DNA from 2 places in the Bacillus safensis genome. Region 1 is predicted to be linked to the other one. Evidence: predicted binding sites of a transcription regulator. Region 1 holds the regulator's gene; the other holds the start of a gene.
The links. The regulator LexA, encoded in region 1, represses DNA repair genes until DNA is damaged. The targets are predictions, from matches to a motif close to CGAACATATGTTCG.

Region 1 (7,460 bases):
CTCCTGGTGCAGAAGCGCCAAATTTATCAATTGCAATCACGTCACCATCAAGCCCCGTGTAACGCTCCCAGCCAAGTGAAGCACCCATTTCAATTGCAATACGTGCACGTACTGCTTTAGGAAGAACGGATTCTTTGTATTCGTCTGACTGCTGATCGAAGCGATCCCATGCAGGAAGGCTGACAACAGACGCGCGGATACCTTCTTTTTCAAGTGCCTTTTGTGCTTCAATGGCTAAACCAACCTCAGATCCTGAAGCGAGTAGAAGTGCTTCCGGCTGTGCATCAGCTGCTTCAACCACAACGTATCCACCTTTTTCTACTCCCTCATATGCCTTCTCTGGTGCCTGGTCAATTGTTGGAAGGTTTTGACGAGTAAGAACTAGTGCTGTCGGTTTATCCGTTGAAGATACAGCTAGTTTCCACGCTGCAGCTGTTTCATTTCCATCTGCTGGGCGGATAACGGAAAGATTAGGCATCGCACGCAGTGAAGCAAGCTGTTCAACCGGTTCATGCGTTGGACCATCTTCACCAACAGCGATACTATCATGAGTAAAGACGTAAGTGACTGGAAGTCCCATTAAGGCAGCAAGACGAATCGCTGGTCTTAAGTAATCTGAGAAAACAAAGAACGTTCCGCCGAATACACGAAGACCGCCGTGAAGTGCCATACCATTGAGCGCTGCACCCATTGCAAATTCTCTGACCCCGAACCAAATGTTTTTGCCGGCATAATTATTTTTCCCGAAATCATCTGTGTTTTTAATCGTTGTTTTATTTGATCCAGCAAGGTCAGCAGACCCGCCAATAAAGAAAGGTACTTGCTTTGCAATGCCATTTAACACTTCACCTGAAGATGCGCGGGAAGCAAGGCTTGAACCTGCTTCATAAACAGGAATTTCTTGATCCCAATTCTCAGGAAGCTTTCCTTCAATCGCAAGCTTCAGCTGTGCTGCCAGCTCTGGATATTCTTTTTCGTATTGCGCAAACAATTCATTCCACGCTGCTTCTTTTTTCTGTCCAGCGTCTTTGACAGCTTCTTTGAAATGATCGTACACTTCAGAAGGTACATGGAAATCTTCTTCAAACGTCCAAGAGTAAGCTTCCTTCGTCAGCTTTGCTTCCTCGCTGCCAAGCGGTGCACCATGCACACCAGACGTTCCCGCACGGTTTGGAGATCCGAAACCGATCGTTGTTTTCACTTCGATTAATGTAGGTCTGTCTGTGCTTTGCTTCGCCTTTTCAATAGCAGCTGTTACTTCTTCGATGTTGTTGCCGTCTTTCACGTAAAGAACTTCCCAGTTCATCGCTTCAAAACGATTCTTCACATTTTCAGAGAATGAACGATCTAAATCGCCATCTAAAGAAATGTCATTTGAATCGTAAAGAACGATTAAACGGCCTAAGCCTAAATGACCAGCAAGTGAAGCTGCTTCAGAGGAAATTCCCTCCATTAAGTCTCCATCTCCACAAATGCTGTATGTATAGTGGTCTACAACATGAAAGTTGTCTTTGTTATACGTTTCCGCAAGATGTCTTTCTGCAAGTGCCATTCCTACTGCCATAGCAATTCCCTGGCCTAAAGGACCCGTTGTCGCGTCTACGCCTTCTGTGTGTCCAAATTCAGGATGTCCAGGTGTTTTGCTTCCCCATTGGCGGAATTGTTTTAAATCTTCAATGCTCAGATTGTATCCGCTTAAATGAAGCATGCTGTATAGAAGCATAGAACCATGGCCCGCAGATAAAACAAAGCGGTCTCTGTTAAACCAATTTGGATTTTGCGGACTTACGTTTAAGTGATTCGTCCATAAAGCGTATGCCATTGGTGCAGCACCCATCGGCATTCCTGGGTGACCGGAATTCGCTTTTTCAATTGCGTCTATGGAGAGAGTACGTATTGTTGCAATAGATTTCAATTCAATCGTTTCCATATAAATCCCCTTCCGTATCTTGTGTACACCATTATCATAAATCTACTGTCCTTTTTTCACAACTATTTCACGCTGAAAAAGAAGGATTTTGTCACATTTAGTTTATCGATCACCTAAAAAGTTATGCAAATATGAAAAAAGACGAGAATATTCTTCCCATCTTTTCAAAATTCAAGAAATCACAGCCTTAATGAAGGTTCTGATCTTTTTCTCTTTTTAATTTTTCTGGTGTGACATCGTTTCCTTCAGGGTCAACGATTTTGACAGTTTTAAGTGTATTTTTCATAGAAGAACGAAAAGCTTTTAAATACTCTTCTCTCAACTGCTTTTGTTCTGTTTTTTCAGCGTCTGATAAACCGGTTTCTTTCGACTTTTTTGAAAGCTCATTTATTCTTGCAAGCTGTTCTTTAGAAATCATGACAAACTCCTTTAAAGCATTTTCTCTACATACTACTAAATATCAATCATTTTGACAACAAATCACGCTTTAGGTGGTAAGGCCTTTTTCATATTCTTGATACCTTCTATGCACTGTTGCTTTTGAAATGTCAAAACCTAATGCCTGAAGAGTTGCGGCAATTTCGGCGAACGTCATGTTATTTTTTCTTAATCGAACAATTTCTGAAATAGGCACTTCAATACGCTCACGGCCAGGTGCATGGTCCTGCTGCCTTAAATTTAGTTCAGGCTGATATCCGCGCTCAACAGCCCTTTTCATCCCCCGCTTGATTTTCAGGTTATGAATTTTCCGTTGGTACTCTTCGACGACTCCTACAATCTCGATGACCATTTCATCTGCTTCTGAAAGCTCAAGCTCTCCTCTATGAAACACGCTGTATACCTTTACGTTCTCTTTAAATAGACAATGAAGAAGCGCAATTTTAGCTTGTCCTCTTCCAAGACGTGTTTCATCTTGGATAAGAACGGCATCGATCGACTCTTCCTTCAGTGCAGCAAGCATTTCAAACACGCCATCACGATCTAGCTCATATCCACTTGCTTTTTCTTTGATGACTTTGACCACATTCATCTTGTGCATGGCAGCTAAAGCCAGCAGTTCTTCTTCTTGTCTTTTCAGCGAGGTTTCCTGCTCTTCTTTCACAGTGCTTACTCTCGCATAAATGATTGCGTTCATGTCTTCAATCGACCTTTCTACTGTACTGTTGCAAGCTGATATACGACTGGATGCTCTTTTTTCACGGGTATGACAAGAATGTCTCCAGGCTGGATTTCTGTTGAAGCAAGATCATTGTGTTCTGTTACCCAGTCAATAAATGCATTTTTGTCGATTGATTTGCTGTCATTTACTTGATCAGCTAATCCCCAAAGAGTATCTCCTGATTGAACCTCTATTTTAACATATTGATTTGAATCATTATGGCTTGTGACTGCAATAAGTGAGAGAAATATGCCAACGATGAATGAGAATACCCCAATAAAAATAATAGATTCTTTTAACCTCATAATGTCATCTCTCCTAATAGAATGTGTGTTCGCTCTTTCTGTCTCTCATTATAAATACGAACAAACGTTTCTGTCAAACGTTTTTTCGAACCTATGTTTGTACTGTTAGGAAAAACATGCTATAATTTCTTTAAAATTGACGTTTTGAGGTGCAAAAGATGACGAAGCTATCAAAAAGACAACTCGATATCCTGAAATTCATCAAAGATGAAGTAAAAAGCAAGGGTTATCCCCCATCCGTCCGTGAAATTGGAGAAGCTGTCGGTCTAGCATCCAGTTCAACGGTCCATGGACATTTAGCTAGACTGGAAACAAAGGGCTTAATAAGAAGAGACCCGACAAAACCTAGAGCGATCGAAGTACTAGATGAAGAGGAAATGAATATTCCAAAGAGTGCTGTAATGAACGTTCCAGTCATCGGAAAAGTAACCGCCGGCCTTCCTATCACAGCTGTTGAGAATGTAGAAGAATACTTCCCTCTACCAGAGACTTTTGCAGCACCAGACGAACAAGTGTTTATGCTTGAAATTATGGGAGAAAGTATGATTGATGCAGGTATTTTGGACAAGGACTATGTCATTGTGCGTCAGCAAAGCACCGCTAACAATGGAGATATTGTGGTCGCCATGACAGAGGAAGATGAAGCGACAGTGAAACGTTTCTATAAAGAAAATACACACTTTAGATTACAGCCAGAGAATCCATCTATGGAACCGATTATTTTACAGAATGTGAGTATACTAGGTAAAGTGATTGGCGTATTTCGAAATATTCATTAAAAAAAGCCGGTATTTCATCAGCTGCTGATGAGAACCGGCTTTTTCTTATGCACAGGAATATGCAAGAATACTTGAACTTGGGAAGGAGCCAAAAGTAAAGTTCGGCCATATAAAGCCAGTTGTTCTGCCAAATGGCTGTGAGGAAAGGACAAACATTAAAAATACTTGACCGTTTCTCAAAAGCACAATCGTCCATCTTCTATTACAGCCCGCTGCAAAATGAACAGCTTGATGGCCTCCTGCACTTTGCGCAGATATAAGCGACTGCATACTTTGAGGCTGAGAGAGTGCTTGCTGATACTGCGAAATGATATGCTGCGGCGGAGCTGGCGGTGCCGATTGCCCGCCTGACCCTTGACCTGGCCAAGTACCTCCTCCAATCGGAAACCCAGGAAAACCTCCAATTTGAGGAATAGAAATCGATGGCAATCCCTGCATCTGCCTATCATATGAGTAACCATTCCACATATCTTCATACGGTTGATACATACGAAACACCACTTTCTTTAGACTTTCATCACGACAGTATATGTCATAAATAAAAAAGAGTGTTAAACGTCTAAATAGAAATTTTTCCAAAAGACGTTTCGTTCTTCTTTAGAACGGTTAAATAATGATTAAGAAGAAAAATAAAAAAAATGAAAACTTTTTGTCTCCCTCAAACGTTATATAATTAGAAACAAAAGAAATAAAAAACATTTAGATTTAATACTTGTAATATCACTGTAATTATTGTAACATTTGTAACATAAGAAGTTTTCATTGAGAAAAGGAGGCAATCGCCTTGAAAAAATTATTTGTTTTATTAACTGCTATTATGCTTATGATCTCATTACAAACAACAACATTGGCCGCTTCCAAGAAATCAGCCGCTTTGACAAATAAAGAAGCGTTACATATTGCCCTTGATGCAAGAGAACATTTTTGGAGTGCAATGTCAGGCTACAAAATTAAAGACCATTCTAATGTCAAATTAAAATCATTTACCTATAAAGATATGACGTACAACTATCTTTCTAAAACATTTGATACAAAGAAAAAATTAAACAGCTACCTATCTCAAGTTTTCACTCCAGATGCCATCAAACATGGTTTAAAAGATTATCAGTTCATTGTTCATAAAGGCAAAATGGCTGTTCCAGTCGGTGATGGAGACAACATGCTCAATTGGGAAAAAGCCACACCTAAACTTGTTTCTAAAAAACAAACGGTCCGCACATATGAATTTACTGTCCCAACACTTGATGGACGCAAAGTAAAACGAACTGTTACGTACGAAAAAGTACAAAAAAATTGGAAAGTCACACAAATTGACGCTGTCATCTAAATAAAAAACCAGGCCTTTCATCGGCCTGGTTTTTATATTGAAGAAAATTCAGTCATTCGGTCCAGCGCGTGAGCAAGTGATGATGCCGTGCGAAATTCATTAAAAGGAAGCCCAAGCTGCACTGCTGTTTGGGCAATTTCTGGTCTAATCCCTGAAATGGTCGTCTCTACTCCAATTAACCGAAGTGACGTGACAAGATCAAAGATTTGATGAGCCACCATTGTATCAATCATGACGACACCCGATAGATCAATACATAAATGCTGAACACCTTTTTGCGAGCACTGATTTAGCGTATTTTCTAAAATAATCTTGGCTCTCGCTGTGTCAATGTCACCTACTAATGGCAATAACGCAATCTGGCTTTTTAGGACAATTACCGGCGAGCTCAATTCATAAATCATATCTCTTTGAGCCACGAGTTTTTCGGTTGTATTTTTCACATATTGCTGGATAAACACATGGATTGAAATATTAAACGCTTCGGAAATTAAATCATACCAATAAAAGATGCGCTCAATATCAATTTCATCTTGACGCTGTTTGATAAATTCTTTTAAGTAATGCAGAACCACTCTTTGATTGGACATGTATTCTCTCACGACATAATCTAATGGTGTATTTAAATGCTTTGGGTCACTGGCTAAATCCTCAGACCATTTTTTAAATTCAGTATGTAAATACGTCTTATCTTCAATAATAGCTCGTATAAAATGCTGGTAATAATCTTGATTCTGCCGTTTTAGCTCAGCTATGATGCTGGAATCTGTTGAACGATATATGGATTCTGGATCATCGTCCTCAATTGATTCATACCATGTTTCAGTCAGCTTCTCTGCATGCTGCATAAAAAAATCGTATAATGCACGGTTCTTATCCATAAGCAAATGTCCCTTCACATTTTCTTCTTGTCAGTCTTTGTACCTTATAGATTGATTGTACCACTGAATCTTTTGACCCTGCTAGCTCGAATAGGCTCTGATGATAAACAAAAGAGCTCCCCACTCAAGGGAGACTCTTTCCGATTTATTTCACAATGAATAATATTCTTTTCCCATCAGGAAACCCGCTGATTTGATGCCCGACCCATGAGCCTGCCCCCCTATTATCAGATGGACTGACATATTGAACTCTTGCGCCTTTTCCTCCCTCAAGACAAACCGCCATTGGCCATTCATCCCGGTCAAAGCCAGGTTTTGTCGGAATTCCTTTTAATGATTCTTGCCTGCGGGCATCTGCTCCATTTCGGTCAATGGTACACACATCTGAATGCCCTTTTCGAATGGCTTCTTGAATATGACTGCCTGTTTCAGGGTACCTTTCCTTTGGAAATTGAACGACATGATCATATCGATCAGCCCCTTTTGCTGCCTGCTTCTCTCCAAATCCGCCAAACAACGTGCCCATCCATATCACAAAACATAAGGCGACAGCAGCGATCCAGCCTCTTTTCATCTTCAAAAGCGTGTGACCTCCTCATCCATCTTCAGCATCATCTTGACTTAAAGGAAATGTGTCATTTTAATGTATGAGTGGTGCGCAGATGACATGAGAAAAAAATGATGAGGCTCTCAATCTCAAATCTCTCAGGTTAGAAATATGAATCCTATCAAATCGATTCATACAAAAAAGCTTGTCCCCTATGAAGGAAACAAGCTCTATTTTTTATTGCGCTTTCGCATAGTTTATAAACTCAACAAAGGCAGCTGTCGCTTTCGGCCCGCCATTTATCGTTCCGTTTGAATACCCAGCGTTATGAACTCCAACGATTTGCTGGTTCTGATCCAGCATGGCAGAACCTGAATTTCCGCTGAATGTATCAATCGTATAGTATGCTAGATTCGTATCTTCTCTCGTCACAGGACCCGACATCTCCCATTGTGACACCTTGCCAGTCGATCTCATTTTATCACCAGGATATCCTGAGATTTTAATGGTTGTCCCAGTCAAGTTTGTCACC
Region 2 (7,460 bases), 400 kb from region 1:
CTGATCTCATTTTGAAAAAAGGGGATCAGCACAAGGTGGAAGAGATCGCCATCCGCCGGGTATAAAGAAAAAACCGCTCAAACGAAAGAGCGGTTTTTTTAATGATCTCCACTTACTTTAACAGCTATGGCTGCTGCCGATCGCTTTTTTAGACGGTAATATCCAATGAGTAAAAATGGAACGCCTGCGATGGTGATCATTGACAAGACCGTAAAAATGGAGAGGGGATGGGCTGCGCCAAAATAGTCAATGCACAGTCCGCCGACAAATGGTCCGATGACGCTGCCGAGCTGAGAAAATCCCATCGCCCCAAAGTACGATCCCTTCACTTCAGGCTTTGCAATATTGTCTACAAAAAGATCCATCATCGCAAACAGCAGAACCTCCCCAATCGTAAACACGACAATGATGAAAGCAAGCATGCCGAGACTCTGTGAAAAAGCAATGGCAAACAAACTGCCGGCAAGAAGAATATTCCCGGTGGTCAGCGACAAAATGGTGGAGTAGCGCTTCGCAATCATGATGAGCGGATATTGTACAACAATGACAACCACTGCATTTAAAGATAAAAGATATCCAAACAGTTTAGGACCATCCTCAATCATAGGTGACGCTGATAAGTATTGAGGCAGCGTTGAGCTTAAATGCGAATACCCGAACGAACATAAGGTAACGCCGATGAGGATGATGCTAAAGACCGTATCTTTTTGGATAATGGAAAGGGCTTTTTTGACGCTGATTTGTTTCGTACTTTCTGGAGCAGCAACTGGATGCTTCTGAAATTGCCAGGCCAGTGTTAATCCATATAACAAATAAATGAAGGCAGCGACAAGAAATGGAAATGTTGTTTTCGATGATCCTAGATATAAGCCAAGCAGCGGGCCGAAGATCACCCCGATATTAATGGCCGTATACCGTAAATTAAAAACAAACAACCGAATACTTGATGGGGTGACATCGGATAAGAGTGCCTTAGACGTCGGTTCAAACAGTGCCCGGCACAGTCCATTTAAAGCGTTCATGAGAAAGAAGACCCAAATGGCATCTGCAAACGCAAAGCCAACAAAGACAAGTGTCCAGCCGAAGATGGATAGAAGCATGACCTTTTTCCTGCCGATTCGGTCAGAAACATAGCCGCCGTAAAAACTCGCCACGATCCCAATAAGGGAGCTGACGGCAATGATTAACCCAGCTGAAGAAGCTGAAGCCCCTTTGACTTGTGTCAAATAAACGGCCAAAAAAGGAATGCTCATGGACGTCGCCATTCGGCCGAATATGGTGCCGATGATGATCGTCCAACTAAGTGGATGTAAAGTACGTAAGTTATTTTTCATGCTGTTTCTCCCCTGAGTGTTAAGATGTTCCAATCATACATGAAAAATTGTGCAAATTAAATACACAATTTGATGGAGGAGACATCCGCCATAGGACAGAGGAGCCCCAAATAGCTCGCAAATTTGGAGAGCATGTTTTTTTCTGCCGATGCTTCTATGTCTTTTAGTATGCTGATTCGTACGATCACTTAAAGACAATTTAATCAAGATCAATCGCGACAATTTGCTGCAAGGACAGGTGGAGAACATCTTCATCATTGACGATTTTTATGCGCCGGGTTTCATAATGAATGGCTTTCACCCAGCCCCAAAACTGCTGTTTCATACCTGCCGCAGCATATGTCACGCAAATCGCTTGGTCCTCTGTAATCGACTGTGTGATCAAAAAATTCATTTCCTCTAGCTGATCAGTACTCAGCGGAGGAGGCGTGTATTCTTTTTTCTTCCGTTTTTGAGCAAGCAGCTGTTCACGGTGCTCTGGGAGCATCATTCGGCTTGATTCCCACATGATGTTGTATCCAGGTGTTAATTTATTGGGATTCATGGCTGTTCGCCTCCGTTATTTGTAATGTCCACCAATTTTTTCGGCGCGGTGATACGCCTGCCCTGCGCTTGTTAGTGACGAAGCGTGCAAGAGTGCAGCAGGTCCATACTTCATATGGATCGCATCAAATACTTTGCTGAGTCTGTCTTTTTTTAAATGGTGATCAAATAAACTCAGCTGATATTGGCTGTCAGGCTGCAGCTGCGAGAGAGTAATACCTACACTGCGAATGGGCTGGCCGTCCCAGTGCTGCTGGCATAGCTGAATAGCTGCTTCTGCAATATCTGTCCCGTACTGTGTGGGTGAATGGAGCTTGATTTGTCGATGAAATCCAGTCGGATGAGAAAAATCAGCGCCTCTTACGCCAACAGACACCGTTTGCCCAACATAATGCTTAAAGCGCGCACGTCTTGCCACTTCTTCACTCAATTCAAGAAGGGCGACTTTGATGTCCTCAAAGGACGCATAATCATGGGGAAGGGTCATATGATGCCCAACCGCTTTTTGCTGATCATGTGTGTGAAGAGTGACCGGGGAAGGGTCGTGTCCTAAAGCAGTTCGCTGCAGAAGCTCCCCGTTGATTCCCCAGCGTTTTTTTAGCCGGTCTAACGGATAAGCAGCAAGTGTCCCGATGGTACTGATGCCCATTCGTTTTAAGTGGTGCTCCATCCGTTTGCCGACACCAAATAATTTTCCAACCGGAAGCGGCCATAAATCAGCCGCAACCCGGTCTGCACGAAGTTCATAGATGCCAGATGTGTTTTTTTTAGCAAAATGGTCACAGGCCATTTTAGCGAGCACTTTATTAGGACCAATACCAACACGTGCGTAAATGCCCGTCTGGTTCATAATGGTCGTTTGTATATTTTGAGCGATCTCGCGGGGTGAACCGAGTAGTGTCACACTCCCCGTAATATCGAGAAACTGTTCATCAATTGAATAGGGTTCGACAAGATCTGTGTATTGTTCCAGCAGTTCTGTCATCATGACAGAGACATCAAGGTAGCGCTGCATACGTGGACGTACAACGACGGCTTCAGGGCATTTCTCCTTTGCTTCCCATAATCTTGATGCATTTTGTACGCCCCGTTTTTTAGCGAGCGGGCAGGCCGCAAGTACGACCCCGCTCCGCCGCTCGGGATCTCCTGAAACGATGAGCGGCACATCCTTCAAATGGGGAGCCTCCACTTTTTCGACTGACGCATAAAACGACTGCATATCCACAAGCAGAATGGCTCGTTCATTCATGATTTTCACCTCTTAGAACGTATGTTCTGTATACATTTTAACCGGCAGAAGGTGAAATTGATACTGGTAAATCATTCAAAGAGAAGAGTGTAAATCCATACAAAAAAGACGAAGTGTCTCCACTTCGTCTCATCTGGGTAAAATGAGTCATTTTAAGCATGTGCCAAGTTGTTGGATGTTTGGAGCGGCTCAGAACGCAAACGATAGGCCGTTAGTTTTTTCTTAGGCTTATGGGTAAACTGCCGCACCACATCCACGTGGTCATCGTAATGATACAGATAAAGGGTTACATCATGCTTGCCAAGCTTTGTTTGCATGGTAAGCGGCGCCGGTCCTTCCTGTGGATGAAGAAAACGCTCTTCATCACCAGGGTAAATATAGTAGCGTTCAATAAAGATCGCATCATTAAAATGTTGAATAATTTCAGATGTTTGCTGATCATCGAGTGGACGTCCTTGAAACGTCATCGTTGTTTGATCACTTGTTACTTTTGCATGCACCGCATAACGACTAAAAAGGCGTTCAACAACACCCGAAGGCAGCGAAGTGACAAGCAACTTTAAAAGACTAAACACAACAAGTGAAGTAACAATCCAAACCAATATCATCATCTCCAATAAACGTTTGTTCCATTTCCTATATGATCCATCTTAACATAACAAAAGAATAAAACTTTCGCACAAAAAGTGAACTTTTTGAAATAAGTGTGAAGATTTAAAAGGAGATGACAGCGAAAGAACGAAGAACCAACAAAGCTGAAAGGAAAAAAGGCTGATACATCACCTTTACAAACAATTGATCAGACAGGTAGACTATTGAAACAGTTGATTTTTTGTGAAAAAAGAGCGGTACAGCTAAAAATGAAAAGGGGCGAGGTCATCATGATACGTCAAGTAAAACCGTCAGATTTTTATGCGGTCACATCAGTCATTCAAAGCTGGTGGGGAGGCAGAGATTTGCGCGCAAAATTGCCAAAGCTATTTTTCGAACATTTTCAGCAAACAAGTTTTGTTGTTGTTGAAAAAGGTGAACTGATCGGCTTTTTAGTCGGTTTTTTATCGCAATCACATTCAGATGAAGCGTATATTCACTTTGTCGGGGTACATCCAGACCACCGGAAATTAAAGATTGGCAAAATTCTCTATCAAGCGTTTTATGAAGCGGCTGAAAAGGAAGGAAGAACGACGATTAAGGCCATCACAGCTCCTGTCAATAAAGTCTCGATTGCTTACCATACAAAGCTCGGTTTTCAGATAGAAAAGGGAGATAAAACAGTGGATGGCATTTCAGTTTTTTCAGATTACGACGGCATTCATGAAGACCGGGTGCTATTTGTGAAAAAGCTGGAGGCGAAAGCATGATCATCAGACTGGATCAAAAAAATAAAGAAATAGCAAAAGAGCTGTTACATATACAATTAGCCGCATATCAGCGGGAGGCAGAACAAATTGGCTATCAAGATTTACCGCCCTTAAAAGAAACGGTTAAAGACATAATAGAAACAGATGAGATTTTCATAGGATTTGAAAAAGAGGGGCATTTGTTAGGGATCGCTTCATATGAACTACATGACGATCGGATCATCCTCAGCCGGTTAGCTGTGCACCCACATCATGTCAATCAAGGAATCGGGACAGCGCTCCTGCAATCCATTATCCAGCATCAAAAAACAATCGAGCTCACAACAGCAGAGGCAAATACACCAGCAATCAAGCTTTATGAAAAATTAGGGTTTAAACAGAAGGCCCGTTTGCAGGTGGAAAACAATCTGATGTTAACAAAGATGGAACGTTTGATGCTTCGAAAGGTGGAAGTGATTGAATACCAATCGAGCTGGCCAAAACAATTTCAAGATGAGCATGACAAGCTGAAAAAGATAGTTGGCGACAACTGGGTATATGGCCACCATATTGGCAGTACGTCAGTCATAGGAATGGCGGCTAAGCCAATTATTGATATCTTGCTAGAGGTGAAGCATATCAGCAGCTTAGATGAGTGTAACCATCTGTTTCGCCAGCTTGGATATGAACCGCTCGGAGAAAATGGACTCAAGGGAAGACGTTTTTTTAGAAAAGGCGGCTTGAACCGAACACATCACGTTCACGCCTATGAAGCCGGACATGATGATGTAAAAAGGCATTTGGTGTTCCGAGATTATTTAAAAGCTGCACCTGACCGTGCCAAAGTCTATGCAGATAAAAAGCGTCAATTGGCAAAAGCCTATCCTGAAGATATGGCAAGTTATATCAAAGGAAAAGATGAGCTCATTAAAGAAATTGAACAAGAAGCGTACAATTGGTCAGACCAGTTAAAGACAAATGATCAGACATAAGAGCTGACAGGGCGTGAACATGTTTAATTGATGACTGATATGTTACAATGTAACAATCAACGAAAAAAGGATGTTCGGCATGTATATTCATATAACAGAACCAGCAGCAGCGTTCCTTACAAAACAACAAGCAGGGCATGAAACAAAAGAACTGCTCCTTCGATATGATTCAGATGGGTGCGGCTGTGCGGTAAGCGGTGTCCCAATGATTTGGCTCACAGGCGAAAGAACAGGCGAATGGGAAGAACTCAAGCATAATCAGCTCTTTAAGCTGTACATACACACAGCACAAAAGGTCTTTTTTGACGAGGAAATGACGATTGATTTTAACGAAAAAGCCAACACACTCATGTTGAAAAGTCCTCAACAAATACTCAGCCCGAGAATGGGTATACTTGTAAAGTAAGGTGGAAATGTAGTGGATCAAAAGCTAAAAGCAATACAAAATACGGCACAAAATAAAACATGGGTGTCGTTTTTAAATAACAATCATCCCTATAGCCTTTTGCACTGGTCAATAGGTGGAATGGATTCGGTGAAAAAGGACGTTTGGCTTCTTCAAGATGAAGTCACATTTGAAACAGAAGAATTTCCAACGCTCGATTTAGCTGTCAATTGGATCAAAGAGAATATGGACCAAGTAACAGATGTATTATAAAAGCCCTTTTTCGAAAGGGTTTTTTTCGTGCGTTCATCATCTCATCACACCGCATGGCTGTCTAATCCGGAAAATGAGCTTTTGGGAACGGAAAAACCTGTTTTTCAACAAACAATTCGACAAAATGAGCAAGCTGGAAATAAAAAAATAATGGCTGTAAATGCCGAAAAATAGGCATTTGCAGCGTTTATTGCGGGATACCGAAAACTTTGCGAAAAATGACTTTTCATATTTCTTCCATTCGAGGAAATGTGATAGAATACAACATGTATCGTATATGAGAAGGGAGGTGCTAAAGTGAATTGAAGCTCAAGCTGTCATCGCCTCAGGTTGGAATCAAAATAAACGAATGGTATAGGCAGATTTGCGGATTTCATGTGATGAAAGCAGAGAAGCTGAAGGCGGAGATCGAGCAGGAAATCCTGGAGATGGAGCAGGATCAAAACTTATTATTGTTTTACCAGCTGATGGATTTTCGCCACAAGGTGATGCTTGAATATTTTGAACCGGCAAAGAAAGCCTCGAATGATGAAGAGATTAAGAATTTGCTAGAAACGATTGAACATTCACAAACGAAATTAACGGATATGCTTGAATACTATGTTCATTTTTTCACAGGAATGTTTGAATTTGAACAGAGAAACTATTTAAGTGCCATTGCTTATTACCGCTCAGCAGAAAAAAAGCTCAATCTCATATCAGATGATATAGAAAGAGCAGAATTTTACTTTAAATTAGCAGAAATTTACTACCACATGAAACAAACCCACTTTTCGATGCACTATGCCTTGCAAGCGTTAGATACGTATTCTGCCTACAGAACGTACACGCTGAGAATCATCCACTGTGAATTTGTCATTGGTGCAAACTATGATGATTTGAAATGCTATGAACATGCATTGCCCTACTTTAAAAATGCTCTAAAGCGAGCACGCTCAATTGGAAACCCTCGAGTCATAGGTTCGGCCCTTTTCAACTTAGGTAACTGTTATTATCAAATGAACGATCTTGCGGAAGCAAGGCGTTATCTGAAAGACTCTATTGAAGTGTTTGAAAAGGAGAATTTAACCCATCTTAATCGCTCTCTAGACCCACTATTTATGCTGACACAAATCCTGTTTAAACAAAAACAAATAGAAGAGTCATTAACCCTCTATCAACAAGGTATTATAAAGGCCTGTGAATTAGAAGATGAAATTTACATCTGCAAATTTCAATTCTTAAAAGCATTGTACGTTGATGCAGACATAACAATCATAGACGATACATTAGACCTGCTCGAGGACAAGCGCTTATACCCAGATATTGAGGAATTGGCACTTGATGCGGCTCATTATTACAATG

Region 2: a site for LexA is predicted at 3,141-3,154, ahead of AAYR28_RS10865 (DNA polymerase IV). Genes of this name have one in related genera too.

Annotation. Positions count from the first base shown of each region.
Region 1 covers NZ_CP154909.1:1,729,022-1,736,481, reverse strand. The annotation lists gene tkt (transketolase) at 1-1,930, opposite strand, end outside; gene AAYR28_RS08785 (DUF896 domain-containing protein) at 2,118-2,348, opposite strand; gene AAYR28_RS08780 (YneB family resolvase-like protein) at 2,418-3,065, opposite strand; gene yneA (cell division suppressor protein YneA) at 3,083-3,394, opposite strand; gene lexA (transcriptional repressor LexA) at 3,553-4,173, shown strand; gene AAYR28_RS08765 (hypothetical protein) at 4,219-4,662, opposite strand; gene AAYR28_RS08760 (IseA DL-endopeptidase inhibitor family protein) at 4,958-5,500, shown strand; gene AAYR28_RS08755 (STAS domain-containing protein) at 5,533-6,381, opposite strand; gene AAYR28_RS08750 (NucA/NucB deoxyribonuclease domain-containing protein) at 6,527-6,907, opposite strand; gene AAYR28_RS08745 (trypsin-like serine peptidase) at 7,166-7,460, opposite strand, start outside.
Region 2 covers NZ_CP154909.1:2,127,953-2,135,412, reverse strand. The annotation lists gene coaA (type I pantothenate kinase) at 1-65, shown strand, start outside; gene AAYR28_RS10875 (MDR family MFS transporter) at 99-1,334, opposite strand; gene AAYR28_RS10870 (YolD-like family protein) at 1,534-1,878, opposite strand; gene AAYR28_RS10865 (DNA polymerase IV) at 1,894-3,126, opposite strand; gene AAYR28_RS10860 (YfmQ family protein) at 3,279-3,728, opposite strand; gene AAYR28_RS10855 (GNAT family N-acetyltransferase) at 4,008-4,487, shown strand; gene AAYR28_RS10850 (GNAT family N-acetyltransferase) at 4,484-5,458, shown strand; gene AAYR28_RS10845 (iron-sulfur cluster biosynthesis family protein) at 5,538-5,864, shown strand; gene AAYR28_RS10840 (YqkC family protein) at 5,877-6,116, shown strand; gene AAYR28_RS10835 (tetratricopeptide repeat protein) at 6,419-7,460, shown strand, end outside.